DNA from 2 places in the Tatumella sp. JGM94 genome. Region 1 is predicted to be linked to the other one. Evidence: predicted binding sites of a transcription regulator. Region 1 holds the regulator's gene; the other holds the start of a gene.
What was found. The regulator PhoB, encoded in region 1, activates phosphate uptake and scavenging genes when phosphate is short. The targets are predictions, from matches to a motif close to CTGTCATAAAACTGNCNNAT.

Region 1 (8,032 bases):
TAGAGAGAAATCAGAATCACCAGCGCGAAATAGATCAGGCTGTAAATCAGCAGCGGAAGCGCCCCGTCACCGGCCAGCGGAGCAATACCGATTTCGAAGGACACAGTCGCAGTACGTGGTGTCGCAAATAGCGGCCCCACGGCCAGATAACATACGGTCGCCAGTACCAGTCCGGCAGCCTTACCGATCGGTGAACTCAGAGCATCAATCCCGCCACCGACTCTGGCGAGAGCAACCACGGTCAGTACCGGGAGCCCTACTGCGGTAATCAGAAAACCAATCGCTGCGGTCCAGACATGTTCTCCGGCCTGAATACCCACCATAGGCGGGAAAATAATATTACCTGCGCCGACAAACAGGGCAAATGTCATAAAGCCCAGCGCAAGGATATCTTTAGAAGTTAAACTTTTAGTCATAAATTACTCTGCACATCATGTGCTGAAAATACCTGGAAGTTGGGTTTGATCATCATTATTCCGTGAACAGCAGTTCACCACAGCTCTCAGCCCCGTGAGGGCGCAAATCACCGGTAACGGGTGAAATTAGGATTATTTTTTTTCACCGGAAGTGAATGACAACGCCCATAAGTAAAACTTTTATAGGGAAGAAAGGCAATATCAGATCAGTAAACTAGTAGGATATGTCATATATAAAATGAAAAGCAGTGAATATGACGGGATTACCCGCAGGTTCAGGACGATGATATGTTTATTATTTGTTCTCTTTCCGACAAATATATGCATTTATTCTATGGCTGATACACAAAAGGCGCCGCAGTTGCGCCTTTTGTGCATTATATTGCGGTAAGATCACCAGACTTCGCCGGCAATCTTTACCACACTACGGACTTTTTGCCATTGTTCGTCTTCTGTCAGAGTATTGCCTTCTTCAGTGGAGGCAAATCCGCATTGCGGGCTGAGACAAATCTGATCGAGACTGAGATAGCGGGCCGCTTCTGCTATACGGGCTTTCACTTGCCGGGGATCTTCCGGTGTGCCATTTTTAGTGGTAATCAGGCCTAACACTGCCTGCTGATGACCGGGTTTAATAAACCTTAGTGGTTCAAAGCCTCCGGAACGCTGGTTATCATATTCCAGGAAAAAAGCATCAACATTCACCTGACCGAATAAAACCTCTGCCACAGGTTCATACCCGCCTTCAGAGATCCAGGTCGAACGAAAGTTACCCCGGCAGATATGCAACGCAACGGTCAAATCATAAGGTTTACCGATCAGCGCTTTATTCAGTACACCGGCATAGGTCGCCGCCAGCAGCTCCGGATCCTCACCGCGGGCACGGACCTGTGCTTTCTGTTCTTCCGAACAGAGGTAAGCCCAGACCGTATCATCAAGCTGCAGATAACGGCAGCCGGCATCATAAAAGGCGCGGATAGCATCCCGCCAGGTGGTGGCTAAATCATCAAAATATTCTGTTAAATCAGGATACACCTGTTCATCGATATAGCGACGGCCGCCACGAAAGTGCAACACACTCGGACTGGGAATAGTCATTTTAGCAACGGAGTCACCGGCAATACTTTGCAGGTATCGGAAATCCTCCAGCATCGGATGCTGTTTAAAGCCCAGTTTACCCGTCACACGTACCCCGCGGGCTTTGGTTTCCACCCCGTTAAACTGAATACCCTGGTCGGCTTCAAAGGCTTCGACGCCTTCCAGTCCTTCAAAGAAATCAAAATGCCACCAGGCCCGGCGAAACTCACCGTCGGTTACGACCTGTAATCCGGCAGCCTGCTGCTTCTGTACCACTTCAAGGATCGCGGCATCTTCTGCCTGACGTAATGCTTCGGCATCCAGGGTTCCTGCTGAAAATTGTGCCCGTGCCTGTTTTATCGACTCAGGGCGCAAAAAGCTGCCTGCAATATCGGCACGAAAAGGGGCGTGATCTCTTTGCATAATTATTCTCCTGGTTCCGGCAATTGGCGGAAAGTTACCCTAAAAAAGCCATCTGGATGGCTATATTAAGTTCAGAATCCCATGGCAAGGTACCGTCATCAATTGAATAAAACTCATCACCCCTGAATATTTTTCATCCGCGGGCGTCGGTGTACTGGTACCCGTGCTGGCAGGCTCATACAAAATACCACGATAAAGTCGGTCGGTTTGTCCGGGAAACCGCGTAAAACATGCCACCTCAGTGGCATGTCGTCAATGTCAACTGTCAGTGGCCATACTGTCCGCGTTAACAACTAACCGGGCAGGCAGGGAGAAACTAAAACAGGTACAACGGCCGGGGTCACTGGTAATTGATAACCGTGTGCCGTGATGACCCAGCGCATGTTTGACTATTGCCAGCCCCAGTCCGCTGCCGCCGGTATTACGCGACCGTGCTTTATCCACCCGGTAAAAACGCTCTGTCAGCCGGGGGATATGCTCTGCCGGGATGCCCGGACCATTATCGGAGACGGAAAAAACCGCCCCGCCGGTACTGCGCTTCCAGATAATTTCAATACCGGTATTTTCGGGAGTATGGCTGATAGCGTTATAGATCAGATTCGATATGGCGCTGCGCAGCTGTTCATCATTGCCAAATACTTTCAGGCTTTCATCAATAGAAAAATGTACCCGCTGCCGGCCATGACTCAGTGTCTCCGCTTCCTGCTGCAGCATATGCAACATGGCAGGGACATCAATCACCTCTTTCATATTCAGTACCGGCGCTGCTTCTATTTTTGTCAGGGTCATTAACTGCCTGACCAGGCCTTCCATACGCCGTGACTGTTCCTGCATAGTAACGACTGCTTTATGGTACATCTGTTCGTTCAGTTGCTTATCTTCCATCATTTCCAGATAGCCCTGGATGACCGTCAGCGGGGTACGCAGCTCGTGGCTGACATTAGCAAAAAAGTGACGCCGCATATTCTCCAGCTGACGCATCTGGGTCATATCGCGGGCACTGATCAGCCACTGTCCTTCACTATAAGGCATAATTCTGAACTCCATATGGTGACCGTTGTTCAGCTGCTGGGTGAAGGGCATATCAAAGGCTTTGGTCTGCAGATAACGCGAAAATTCAGGGTAACGCAACAGGTTAAGAATGTTCTGGCCATTGTCTTCCGGCCAGCGCAGGCCGAGATGTTGCTGCGCCAGCCCGTTACACCAGAAAATATTACCCTCTTCGGTGGTCATCACCAGTGCATCTGGCAGAGATTCAGCACCACTGCGAAAACGTTTGATCAGATTTCTCAGTTCACTGCGCCGCCGCCGGTTACGCGCCTGCATCAGATAAAGGCCATGGAACAATGGTTCCCAGCTGCCTTTCCCGGTCGGCGGAGTCAGGGTTCTGTCAACCCACAGCCAGTGAGACAGCCGCATCAGCTGGAAAAAATGCCAGAAAAGTAATATTACCACCGCCAGTAGCAGGCCCCAGGCCAGTTGCCCTGTCAGCAGGCCGGCAACTGCACCCGCCACACAGGCCAGCAAAAACTCAAGGATCAGAGTGCGCCACGAAAGTTTGTCCAGCACGAGTCACACTCCATTCAGTAACGGGCAGAGAACCGGTATCCTGTCCCACGGACTGTCTGTACCATACGCTCATGGCCGGTCACTTCGAGGGCTTTACGCAGTCGCCGGATATGGACATCAACTGTCCGGTCTTCCACATACACGTTGGTTCCCCACACATGGTTAAGCAGCTGCTCCCTGCTATATACCCGTTCCGCATGGGTCATAAAAAAGTGCAGTAATTTATACTCCGTCGGCCCCATTTCTACCGGAGTTTCGCCGGACATAACCCGGTGAGATGTCGGATCGAGTGTCAGCCCCCGGATATTAATTAACTCATCATCGGCCATCGGTGAAATACGCCGGATAACGGCTTTGATTCTGGCGATCAATTCTTTCGGGGAAAATGGCTTAGTCATATAATCATCAGCGCCGGCATCCAGCCCGCGCACCCGGTCTTCCTCTTCTCCTTTCGCTGTCAGCATTACCACCGGAATATCGCGGGTCATGGCCTCTTTTTTCAGGTAGCGGATAAGCTGAATTCCGCTGCCTCCCGGCAACATCCAGTCCAGCAGAATTAAATCCGGCCAGGGTTCAATCAGTTTTTTAACTGCACTGTCATAATCTTCAGCTTCGACAGGATGATAATCATTCTGCTCCAGCACGAAACATAACATTTCGCGGATAGGAGCTTCATCTTCTACGACCAGAATGCGTTTAGCCATTGTTTCTCCAGCGGATATCTCCGGGCATTTCCGAAGTTGCGGCCTCATTATGAGACAGTTTTATGACAGTTTTATGAATAAATGCCAGCTTATTTTCCGACTGACTGATAATAAACATTAACTATTACTGTCTTTATTAGTTTAGCGAGATAATACAATTACCCTGGTTATCTGCCGTTTCCGGCCCGGCCACTGGCCAGGGTAACGCTTTTTTTATCTCGCGACTGACAACAGGGTATACTGCCGTCAGCAGGGTGAAACCGGGAGTATTATGAAGATTATCCATACCTCTGACTGGCATCTGGGCCAGTTTTTTTATACCCGTAGCCGGGCTTTTGAGCATCAGTCTTTTCTTGACTGGTTATTACAGCAAATTACTCAGCATCAGGTGGACGCACTGATTGTTGCCGGAGATATTTTCGATACCGGCTCCCCGCCCAGTTATGCACGTGAGCTATATAACCATTTTGTGGTGGCTTTGCAGCAAACCGGCTGCCAGCTGGTGATTCTGGCCGGGAATCATGATTCGGTCGCTATGCTCAATGAGTCAAGGGAACTGCTGGCCTGCCTGAATACCCGGGTCATCGCCAGCGCCGGAAAAGAGGTTGATCAGCAGCTGGTTATTCTTAAAAATGCCCGGCAACAGCCTGCAGCTATCCTGTGTGCAATCCCTTATTTACGGCCACGGGATATCCAGCTCAGTCAGGCAGGGCTGGACAGTCACCAGAAACAGCAAAATCTGTTGCAGGCCATAACTGATCATTATCAGCAATGCTACCGGGCGGCCCTGGATCTACGTACCTCTCTGGGCCTGCCAGCATTACCTATTATTGCCACCGGCCACCTGACAGCGCTGGGCACCAGCAGCAGTGATTCGGTACGGGATATCTATATCGGTACCCTGGATGCTTTCCCCGCATCGGCCTTTCCGCCGGCCGATTATATCGCCCTGGGGCATATTCATCGCCCTCAACAGGTCGCTGGTCAGGCTCATATTCGCTACAGTGGTTCGCCGATAGCCCTGAGCTTTGATGAACCGGCTGATGAAAAAAGTGTTTGCCTGGTGGAATGCGGCGAGGGTCAGCCATTAACGGTCACCCCCCTGCCGATCCCGTGCTTTCAGCAGATGAAAACAGTGAAAGGTTCACTGGAAGAGATAGAACGGCAGCTGCACACGTTAACCGCTGACAGTAATGGCCGGCCAGTGTGGCTGGATATTGAAGTGACACAGCAGGAATACCTGAGTGACCTGCAACAGCGTATTGAAGCTATCACCGACGGGCTGCCGGCAGAAGTGCTGTTACTCCGGCGCAGTCGCGACCGTTCCGTTGCCGGGATCCGCCGGATAAATAATGAAACCCTGAATGAACTGACCCCCGAAGAGGTATTTCAGCGCCGCCTGGCGGCAGAGGAACAATTGTCGCAGCAGGATCAATTGCGGCTGATGACCCTCTACCGTCAGACACTGGAACAGCTGCAACATACCGGACAGGAGCCGGACTGCTGATGAAAATACTGACTCTGCGTTTTAAAAACCTCAATGCTCTGCGTGGCGAGTGGACTATCGATTTCCGGCAGCCGCCCTTCGCCGGTAACGGACTGTTTGCCATTACCGGTGATACGGGGGCGGGTAAAACCACCCTGCTGGATGCCATTTGTCTGGCGTTATATCACCAGACCCCGCGCCTCGGCAGTATTACCCCGGCACAAAACGAGCTGATGACACGGGGTACCAGTGAATGTCTGGCGGAAGTCGAATTCGAAATTAAAGGTGAAGCCTGGCGAGCCTTCTGGAGCCAGAACCGTGCCCGCGGACAGCATAACGGTAAGCTGCAGCCACCGCGTGTCGAACTGGCCCGTTGCAGCGATAACGTCATTGTTGCTGATAAAATTCAGGACAAATTGCGGCTGACGGAGCAACTGTCCGGACTGAACTTTCAGCGTTTTACCCGCTCAATGATGTTATCCCAGGGGCAGTTTGCCGCCTTCCTGAATGCCCCTTCAGCAGACAGAGCCGAGTTGCTTGAAGAGCTGACCGGCACCGAAATTTACGGACAGATATCTCAGACGGTATTTGAAAAACATAAACAGCTGCGACAGCAACTTGATACCCTGCAGGCCGGGGTCTCCGGCGTCGTCTTGCTGGATGAAGAGACCCGCCGGCAGATCACTGAACAGCAGACATTGCTGCAACAGAGTGAACTGCAATTACAGCAAGACAGCCAGCGTATCAGCCAGGCACAGCACTGGCTACAGCAGGATCAGTCACTGGTCAGCCAGCAACAACAACGCGAACAGCAGCATCAGGAAACCAGCCGTTTATGGCAACAGGCAGAGCCGATACGGCAACGGCTGGCTGACAATCAACCGGCCGAAAAAATCCGGGATAACTGGCAACAACTGCAGCGTTATCTGCAACAACAACAGCAACAGACGGAAGCTTTGCAGGTATCCGCTGCCCGACGGCAGCAGGCCGAAGCCGCTCAGCAACAGGCACACCGCCAGCATGAAAACAGCGAATCCGGGCTGGAGAAACTGCAACAACAACAGCAACAACTGGAGAGCCTGCTGACCGGACAGGTGATCCCTCTCGACCAGAAAATCACTGCACAGCAACAGTTATCCGATACCACACAACAGCAGCTTATGCACCAGCAACAGACGCTGGCACAGTCTGAGCAGCAGCATACTGCCGGGCAGCACCAATTGCAGGTGCTGACAGCCCGGCGAAGCCAGTGGCTGAGCTGGCGTGAACAACATCTGAAGATTGCCGGATATGGCCCTTCTCTGTCCGTCTGGCAGCACCAGCAGACCCAGTGGCAGCAACAACAACAGAGTGCCCGCCAGGCAGAACAGCAATTGTCTGTTTTGCAACAGCGGATAACAGAGCAGCAGACAGCCCTGACAGCCCTGAACCGTAATGCCGCGCCGCTGGAGCAGGCCGCCACTGCGGCTGCCGCCGAACTACAGCGCTGTGAAACCCTGCAGGCACACCTGGAAAACGATATCACCAGCCAGCAACTGCGCCAGACACTGGAGCAATATCAGACACAACGTGCCCGCCACCAGCAGTTATTACGGCTGGCCTCCGGCGCAGCGCCTGTGCAGCAGCAACTTACTCGCCTGCAGGCTGAACAGGCAGCCCTGCAGCAACAAATCAGCCAGGATGAACAGACCCTGGTCCGCTGCCGACAGTCATTCACAGAACAGACAAAACAATTACAGGCCATCACAACGCTGTGTGAGCTGGAAGCAAAAATTATTAATCTGTCAGCACTGCGTCAGCAACTGGAAGAGGGGCAGCCCTGTCCCCTGTGCGGATCATCTGCCCATCCGGCAGCAGAGCAGTACAGCCAGCTGCAACCGGATGAAAACCTGCAACAGAAACGCCGGCTGGAAAACCTTGTCGCCGAACTACGGGAACAGGGAACCGGGTGTAAAGCCCGGTTAGCCCAGGCCGCGGATCGCGGACAGCAATTAAACCACGACACAGAAAAACTGACCGGCCAGCTGGCAGCTCTGCAGACACAGTGGCAGCAACTGACACAAACGGCGCAACTGGACTGTGATCTCAGCGATAGTGCAGCCCTGGAGGCGTATATTCAGGCCGCTGAACACGGTGAATCACAGGCCCGTCAGCGTTTACAACAACGTGAAAAGGCAGCAACCGCCAGCCAGCAGGCGCGGGATGCTCTCTACCAGAGTAAAGAAAAACGACAGGCGCATCAGCAACAATCCGGACTGCTGGGACAGCAATTAGATAACAGCCGGCAGACGGCCACGGAGCACCAGTCCCGCAGTCAGCTGGCCGGTCAACAGGCGGAGTCGCTGGCCGGACAATTACGT
Region 2 (8,032 bases), on a different contig from region 1:
AACACACCGCTGATCAATATAGATATCACCGGAACTGACGGTTTCCAGTCCGGCAACCATCCGCAGTAACGTCGATTTACCGCACCCTGAAGGGCCGACCATTACCATAAATTCACCTTCATTAATGGTGATATCCAGAGGCTGGAGGATGCGGTTTTTACCGTCGTAAGATTTGGTGACTGCCTGAAAATGCACACTTGCCATAACTATTTCTCACTCTCTACCAGGCCTTTCACAAAGGCACGCTGCATAATAAGGACCACGACTAATGGCGGGATCAGAGTCAGTAACATCGCCGCCATCACCAGATTCCACTGGGTCACCCCTTCTCCCAGAGAAATCATGCTGCGGATCCCGGCGACCGCGGTACTCATCCGTGAATCACTGGTAATTAACAGAGGCCAGAGATACTGGTTCCAGCCGTATATAAATGTAATAACGAACAGTGCCGCCAGGTTAGTTTTCGATAAGGGTAAGACGATATCGAAGAAAAAACGCATCGGGCTGGCACCATCGATCCGCGCTGCTTCTATCAACTCGTTGGGCATCGACATAAAGAACTGACGAAACAGGAATGTCGCGGTGGCAGAAGCCATCATCGGCAGGATCAATCCGTTGTAGCTGTTCAGCATATGTAATTTTGAAATCACTTCCACGGTGGGGAAAATACGCACTTCCACCGGTAACATCAGAGTGATAAAAATCATCCAGAAAAAAAACTGCCGTAACGGGAAACGGAACCACACCAGCGCAAACGCAGAAATGATCGAAATAGCAATTTTACCGACCGTAATCCCCAGTGCCATGATGATGCTATTCAACAGCATCTGACCGATGGGCGGGCTGTTCGGGCTGACACCCCGGGTCCAAATCGTATCGATGTTTTGCCAGAAATGGCCGCCCGGCAACAGGGATATCGGGGACTGGAACACCTGATGGTTATCCATTGTGGCCGCAACAAAAGCGACATACAGCGGAAACAGAATAGTAAGGATCCCCAGCCATAACATGACGTGACTGAAGATATCTAATCCACGGCGATTTTCTATCATTGATAACGAACCTTACGTTCAATAAAACGGAACTGCACAACCGTCAGCAAAATCACAATGACCATCAGAACGACCGACTGTGCGGCTGATGAGCTGAGATCAAGACCAGTAAAACCTTCACGATAAATTTTATAAATCAGCGTGGTGGTTGACTGTACCGGCCCGCCCTGGGTGGCGGCATCTATCACCGGGAAGGTATCAAAGAAGGCATACACCAGATTGACTACCAGCAAAAAGAAACTGACGGGAGCGATCAGTGGTAACGAAAGATGTATAAAACGCCTGACCGGCCCGGCACCATCCAGCGCAGCCGCTTCGACCAGTGACCGGGGTATCGACTGTAATCCGGCAAAAAAGAACAGGAAGTTGTAACTGATCTGCTGCCATATGGAGGCCAGTACCACCAGGAACATCGCCTGGCCACTGTTTTGCGCATAGTTCCAGTTATAGCCAATACTTTGCAAAAAATGGCTGATAACACCCATCCCCGGGTTAAACAGGAACATCCAGAGTACCGCGGCAATCGCCGGAGCAACCGCATAAGGAAGCAGCAACAGGGTCTGATAGAACTTTTTCAGCCGCAGTACATGGTCGACCAGTGCCGCCAGAAATAACGAAATCAACAACCCGATACCCGCCACCAGAAAGCTGAAAACCAGGGTGGTTTTAAAGGAGTCCAGATAGTAAGGATCCCGGAATAGCTGAGTAAAATTCTCCAGCCCGACAAAATGTGCCGAAAAACCAAACGGGTCGAGGTTTAGTACCGAATACCACAAGGCTTCGGCGGCAGGCCAGATAAAGAAAATAACCGTAATCACAATCTGGGGCAGCAGCAGCAGATAAGGCAGTGTACGGTGACGAAAAACGGGACGAGAAGATGACATAAAACCCTGACCTCAGGCGGTAGACCTCCGGGCCGCGACTGTCAGTTATACTGGAGTAATCTCTGACAGACGCGGCTTTTTCCGCAGGTAATTTGACTAATTAACCTGCTGCTGGAAGCGACGAAGTAACTGATTACCACGTGTAACGGCATTATCCAGTGCTGCTTTCGGGGTTTCTTTCCCGGTCCAGACACTTTCCAGTTCTTCATCCACCACGGTACGGATCTGTGGCATATTGCCCAGACGCAGACCTTTAGTAAAGGCGAGCGGCGGCTTGTTCAGCATTTGTTTCATGGCGATATCAGCACCGGGGTTCTTCTGGTAGAAGCCCTGCTGGCGACTAAGATCATAGGCTGCCGTTGTTGCCGGCAGGTAACCGGTTTTCTGATGCCATTCGGCAGCAATTTCCGGCTGTGCAAGGTATTTCAGAAACTCAGCGACCCCTTTATAAGTTGCATCATTCTGACCACGCATCACCCACAGACTGGCTCCGCCAATCATGGCATTCTGCGGTGCGTTCTTCACTGTTTCATCGTATGGCATCATCCCGACACCAAAATTAAATTTGGCATACTGCCGGATATCTGCCAGAGAGGCGGACGAGGCGGTTGTCATTCCGCAGTCACCACTGTAGAACTTAGCAGTCGACTCATCTTTCCGCCCAAAGTAGGTAAAGGTACCTGCCTTGTTCATGCGTTCCAGCATCTCAATATGGCGAATCTGCTCAGGGCCATTAAACACCAGTTTGGCGTCTGTGCCATCAAACCCGTTATTCTCAGAAGCAAACGGCAGACCATGCCATGCACTGAATTCTTCGAGCTGAATCCAGCCTTGCCAGCCACTGGCATAACCGCAGCTCATCCCTGACTTACGCAGTGCAGCAGCATCCGCTTCAAGTTCCTGCCAGGTTTTTGGTGGCTGATCAGGATTCAGGCCGGCTTTTTTGAACGCATCCTTGTTGTAATACAGTACCGGTGTCGAGCTGTTAAAAGGCTCAGACAGCATATGACCGGTTTTTGCGTCACTGTAATAACCAACGATCGTCGGTACAAACTGCTGCTCATCAAAAGGCACACCGGCATCTTTAAAGACCTGATAGACCGGTTTAATCGCATGCGATGCCATCATGGTAGCCGTACCCACTTCATACACCTGTAATATTGCAGGTGCATCACCGCTGCGAACAGCAGCAATACCGGCCGCAAGGCTCTGTTCGTAGTTACCTTTGTACACCGGTACAATTTTATATTCCGGGTGTGTCTGGTTAAAACGCTGGGCCAGCGAATCAACTTCGGTACCCAGCCCGCCTTCCATGGAATGCCAGAAAGGTATTTCGGTCACAGCGAAAGCATTTCCGCTCAACCCTAATGCCAGCATTACACATGCGGCATGACGACGAAATTTAAGAACTGACATAGTTTTATCCTGTGGCATGATCGTGCGCTATGGGAAGTTCGCGAGGTAAAATGACACGGAAAAATGACAGAAAAATTAATATAAGATGACAGAGATATGACCGGGTAATGACAGATATCAGGAAAAGATCATAGTATCTTCGCCCGGATGCCTTTCCCCGGCCTGCCAACAGAACCGGATATCACCATGAGACTGACCATAGAACGACTGTCCGATCCCTCAGCACAGGACCTGGCTGACCTGAAGAAAATATGGCCGGAGACCCCGGCAGAACAGTACCTGAACAGCACGGATCACCCGGAATGGTATGTTGCCCGTTTTAATCAGCGGCTGCTGGCAGGGCTTGAATTACAGGTGCAACACCAGACCGGGAATATCCGGCAGTTCATGGTAAGGGAAGCCACCCGCAGACGCGGTGTCGGATATTTTTTGCTGGAAGAAACCCTGCGGATGAATCCGGCGATCAGCCACTGGGAAATCAGCACGGCAGGGTTCCCGTTTTCTGACGCGGCCTGCCTTTTTTTACAATACTGTGGTTTTCAGCCACAGCACCCGCAGTGCTGGTCTAAAACCCGTTGAATAACAGGCATAAAAAAGGGTGGCCATGGGCCACCCTGCTGTGACTGCACTGTCGTCTTATCATGCTTCGATAGCAACACGCAGTTTTTTCATCGCATTTTTTTCCAGCTGACGAACACGCTCAGCGGAAACACCGTACTTATCGGCCAGCTCCTGCAATGTGGTTTTGTTGTCATCATCCAGCCAGCGGGCGCGAATAATATGCTGGCTGCGTTCGTCGAGCCCCTGCATAGCATCACTGAGTTTGTCGGCTGCGTGTGATTCCCAGTTATCTTCTTCGATACCATCAGCAAAATCAGACGTTTTGTCCTGCAGATAAAACACCGGTGCTGCAGACTTACCCTCGGCATTTTCATCGTCCGGAGTCGGATCGAAAGTCATATCCTGAGCCGCCATCCGCGATTCCATCTCACGTACGTCTTTACTGCTGACACCCAGCTCGCGCGCCACCATTTCAACTTCATCCTGGTTAAACCAGCCAAGCCGCTGTTTGGTTTTACGCAGATTAAAGAATAACTTCCGCTGTGCTTTGGTGGTTGCTACTTTCACGATCCGCCAGTTACGCAGTACATATTCGTGAATTTCAGCTTTGATCCAGTGCACCGCGAACGAGACCAGACGCACACCCACTTCGGGGTTAAAACGGCGTACCGCCTTCATCAGACCGATATTACCTTCCTGAACAAGGTCAGCCTGAGGTAAACCATAACCTGCATAATTACGAGCGATATGAACCACAAAGCGCAAATGTGACAGGATCAGCTTTTTGGCTGCATCCAGATCGCCTTGGTAATGCAGCCGTTCAGCCAGCATTTTTTCCTCATCGGCTGTCAGCATCGGGCAGCCATTAGCCGCCCGGATATATGCATCAAGATTACCCAGAGGAGCAATAGCCAGAGCTTGCATTTCTTTGGTCATTCAAACCCTCTCAGAATTCATAAAAAATATTGCCTGATCCTTACAACCAGCACCTCTATTATGTCAGCCGTGTCAAAAGATCGAAAGCAATGCGTGCTATTAATCATTAAGACACAAAAGTTATCCACAGGTTCATTTTTACCTGTGAATATTTTGACAAGGCCCGGAGTACTGCGGGGAAAGCTCCTCTGCTCCCCGACCTTTGGCAACAGAGGAAAAGTATAGCAAAAAAATATTTCCCCTGATTACTGCGGTGTAAAACGGCGTAAATGTTGTGCCGTCGCCAGCCAGGCGGCTATCCAGCCCACCATCGCCGAAACCAGTAATAGCAGTAACGCTTCATCCCATGAGAAACCCGTAAGTGTAAAAGAAGTACTGAACACACTGGCGACATGGGAGACCACCGACTCCAGCCGGAAGACCAGAACCTCTGATAAAATCAGCGAGACAAAAGCGCCGGATAATCCAAGCATCGCACCGCCGTAAACAAAGGGGCGCAGAATAAAGCCATCCGTTGCACCGATCAGTTTCTGTACATTAATCGTATCGCGGCGGGCAAAAATACTCAGCCGGACACTGTTACCAATCACCAGGAAGACGGCCACCACCATCAGCAGCCCGATCATTAAAGCCACCTGACCGACAAGTCCGGTCAGAGCTGAAAGCCGGGCAAACCAGCTGTCATCCATCCGGACCTCATCAATACCACTCACTTTTGCTACCCGATCACGCAGGGTATTCATGGTCTCTGAATTCTGGAAATTCAGTGCCGGCGTGATAATCGCCACCGCTGGCAGAGGATTCTGCTCAAGCATATCCATCGCACCGCCAAATCCGGACCAGTTACGGAATTCATTCAGTGCTTCTTCTCGGCTGAGATAATCCACATGCTGCACGCCGTCTGTCTGTTTCAGCTGGTTAATCACATTCTGTGCTGCGTCATCATCCAGTGTTTTCGACAGATAGACCGTCAGCTGAGGTGCCGGATACCATTCGGTCGCAGCCTGATCGACGTTTTTCCAGACGATATAACAGACACTGGGCAGTGTCAGTGAAATAGCGATAACGGTTACCGTCAGTAAGGTCGCTAACGGCTGACGCAGCATATCGGCAAGCATTCCGCGCCAGGCATAATGCCATTGCTCCTGCCACCCGCCGCGCAGTGCTTTCTCTTTAGATACCCGTTTTGGCTTTGGCTTAGACCTTGGTCTGGCCGCTGCCGCAGGCGACTTTTTAACCCGCCGGTTAACCTGATTTCCCTTACCGAACTTCATGCCACTCCCCCATGTAAACGTCCCTGACTGAGGGTCATCACACGATAATTTCTACGGGAAATAAGAGACATATCATGAGTTGCCATCAATACAGTGACACCAACGCGGTTAAATTCTTCAAATAAACGCAGGATATCTTCAGATAAGGCGTGATCAAGATTACCGGTCGGTTCGTCCGCCAGTAATAATGCCGGTTTATTCACCACTGCTCTGGCGATACCAACACGTTGCTGCTCACCCCCGGAAAGTTGTATCGGAAAACTTTTCGCTTTATCGAGAAGGCCGACCTTATCCAGTGCGGCAGACACCCGGCGGCGGATATCTTCGCCACTGGCGCCGGAAATAATTAACGGGATGGCGATATTATCGTAGACCGTTCTGTCCATCAGCAAATGATGATCCTGAAAGATCATCCCGATTTGCCGGCGCAGGAACGGGATCTCGCTATTACGCAAACGCGTTATATTATGGCCGCTAAACCAGATTTGTCCGGCACTGGGACGTTCAATTCCGCAGATCAATTTGAGCAATGTACTTTTACCTGCTCCCGAATGACCTGTCAGAAACGCCATTTCTCCCTGACGCAGATGAAAATCCACACCCTGAAGCGCCTGGCGTCCCCCCAGATAAGCTTTACTGACCTCTTCAAAGCGAATCATCCAAATTAGTCCTCTCGGGCAAACAATGCCTCTATAAAATCGCCGGCCTTAAATGGCCGTAAATCATCAATGCCTTCACCGACACCAATGTACCGGATAGGAATATTGAACTGGTCAGCCACGGAGAAAATCACCCCGCCTTTAGCTGTACCATCCAGTTTAGTCAGTGTAATACCGCTCAGGCCAACGGCTTCATTGAATAATTTCGCCTGACTGATCGCATTCTGCCCGGTGCTGGCGTCCAGGGTCAGCATCACCTCATGGGGAGCGCTGTCATCCAGTTTGCTCATCACACGGGTGATTTTCTTCAGTTCTTCCATCAGGTGAGATTTATTCTGCAGACGCCCTGCGGTATCGGCGATCAGCACATCAATCCCGCGGGATTTAGCCGCCTGAATTGCATCGAAAATCACCGATGCTGAATCCGCGCCCGTGTGCTGGGCAACCACCGGAATATTGTTGCGTTTGCCCCAGACTTCCAGCTGTTCCACCGCAGCGGCACGGAAGGTATCTCCGGCGGCCAGCATGACCGATTTCCCCTGAGACTGAAACTGGCGTGCCAGCTTACCGATGGTCGTGGTTTTACCCACACCATTCACACCGACCATCAGGATAACAAAAGGTGTTTTTCCTTCAATATCCAGCGGTTGTTCAACTTTATCCAGAATGGAGGACATTTCGTCTTTTAACAGACCATAAAGCGCCTCCGCATCCCGTAACTGTTTCCGGCTGGCATGTTCTGTCAGACTGCCAATAATCTTACGGGTCGTTTCAACCCCGACATCGGCGATAAGTAGTTGTTCTTCAAGCTCTTCAAACAGATCATCATCGATTTTTTTACCGCGAAATAAACCGATAAAACCGGAGCCAAGATTCTGTCGTGTTTTCACCAGGCTGCGTTTTAAACGGGCAAAAAAACCTTCCCGTGTCGGACGTTCCTGCTCGGTAACTCTCGCTGATTCAGGGGCATCAACAACCTGCGCTTCCGGACTATTCTGAGACACGGAGGGAACGTTTTCGCTTTGCGTCGCGATCGTTGCCGGTATCTCCTGACGGCTTTCGACGACAGCCGCTGAGGATTCAGACAGGCTGTTACTGTCCTGAGCGGCGTGCTCCGGGACCGGAGCCGCAACAGGCATCTGCTGTTCAGCCACTTTCGCCGCCAGTAGCTGCTCCGTATCCGTGTCAGGTGCCGTAACGCCGGACATCACCCCGGGTTCCTGTATCAGGGTCACAGGTTCAGGCACGTC

Region 2: a site for PhoB is predicted at 3,447-3,466, ahead of ugpB (sn-glycerol-3-phosphate ABC transporter substrate-binding protein UgpB). Genes of this name have one in related genera too.

What each region holds. Positions count from the first base shown of each region.
Region 1 is NZ_JAERJN010000005.1:40,852-48,883, reverse strand. Features, by position in the region: gene brnQ (branched-chain amino acid transport system II carrier protein) at 1-416, opposite strand, end outside; gene JK216_RS05115 (cobalamin-independent methionine synthase II family protein) at 810-1,913, opposite strand; gene phoR (phosphate regulon sensor histidine kinase PhoR) at 2,172-3,482, opposite strand; gene phoB (phosphate response regulator transcription factor PhoB) at 3,497-4,186, opposite strand; gene sbcD (exonuclease subunit SbcD) at 4,458-5,693, shown strand; gene JK216_RS05095 (AAA family ATPase) at 5,693-8,032, shown strand, end outside.
Region 2 is NZ_JAERJN010000004.1:62,691-70,722, forward strand. Features, by position in the region: gene JK216_RS04245 (sn-glycerol-3-phosphate import ATP-binding protein UgpC) at 1-204, opposite strand, end outside; gene ugpE (sn-glycerol-3-phosphate ABC transporter permease UgpE) at 207-1,052, opposite strand; gene ugpA (sn-glycerol-3-phosphate ABC transporter permease UgpA) at 1,049-1,936, opposite strand; gene ugpB (sn-glycerol-3-phosphate ABC transporter substrate-binding protein UgpB) at 2,033-3,352, opposite strand; gene panM (aspartate 1-decarboxylase autocleavage activator PanM) at 3,539-3,931, shown strand; gene rpoH (RNA polymerase sigma factor RpoH) at 3,992-4,849, opposite strand; gene ftsX (permease-like cell division protein FtsX) at 5,095-6,123, opposite strand; gene ftsE (cell division ATP-binding protein FtsE) at 6,120-6,782, opposite strand; gene ftsY (signal recognition particle-docking protein FtsY) at 6,788-8,032, opposite strand, start outside.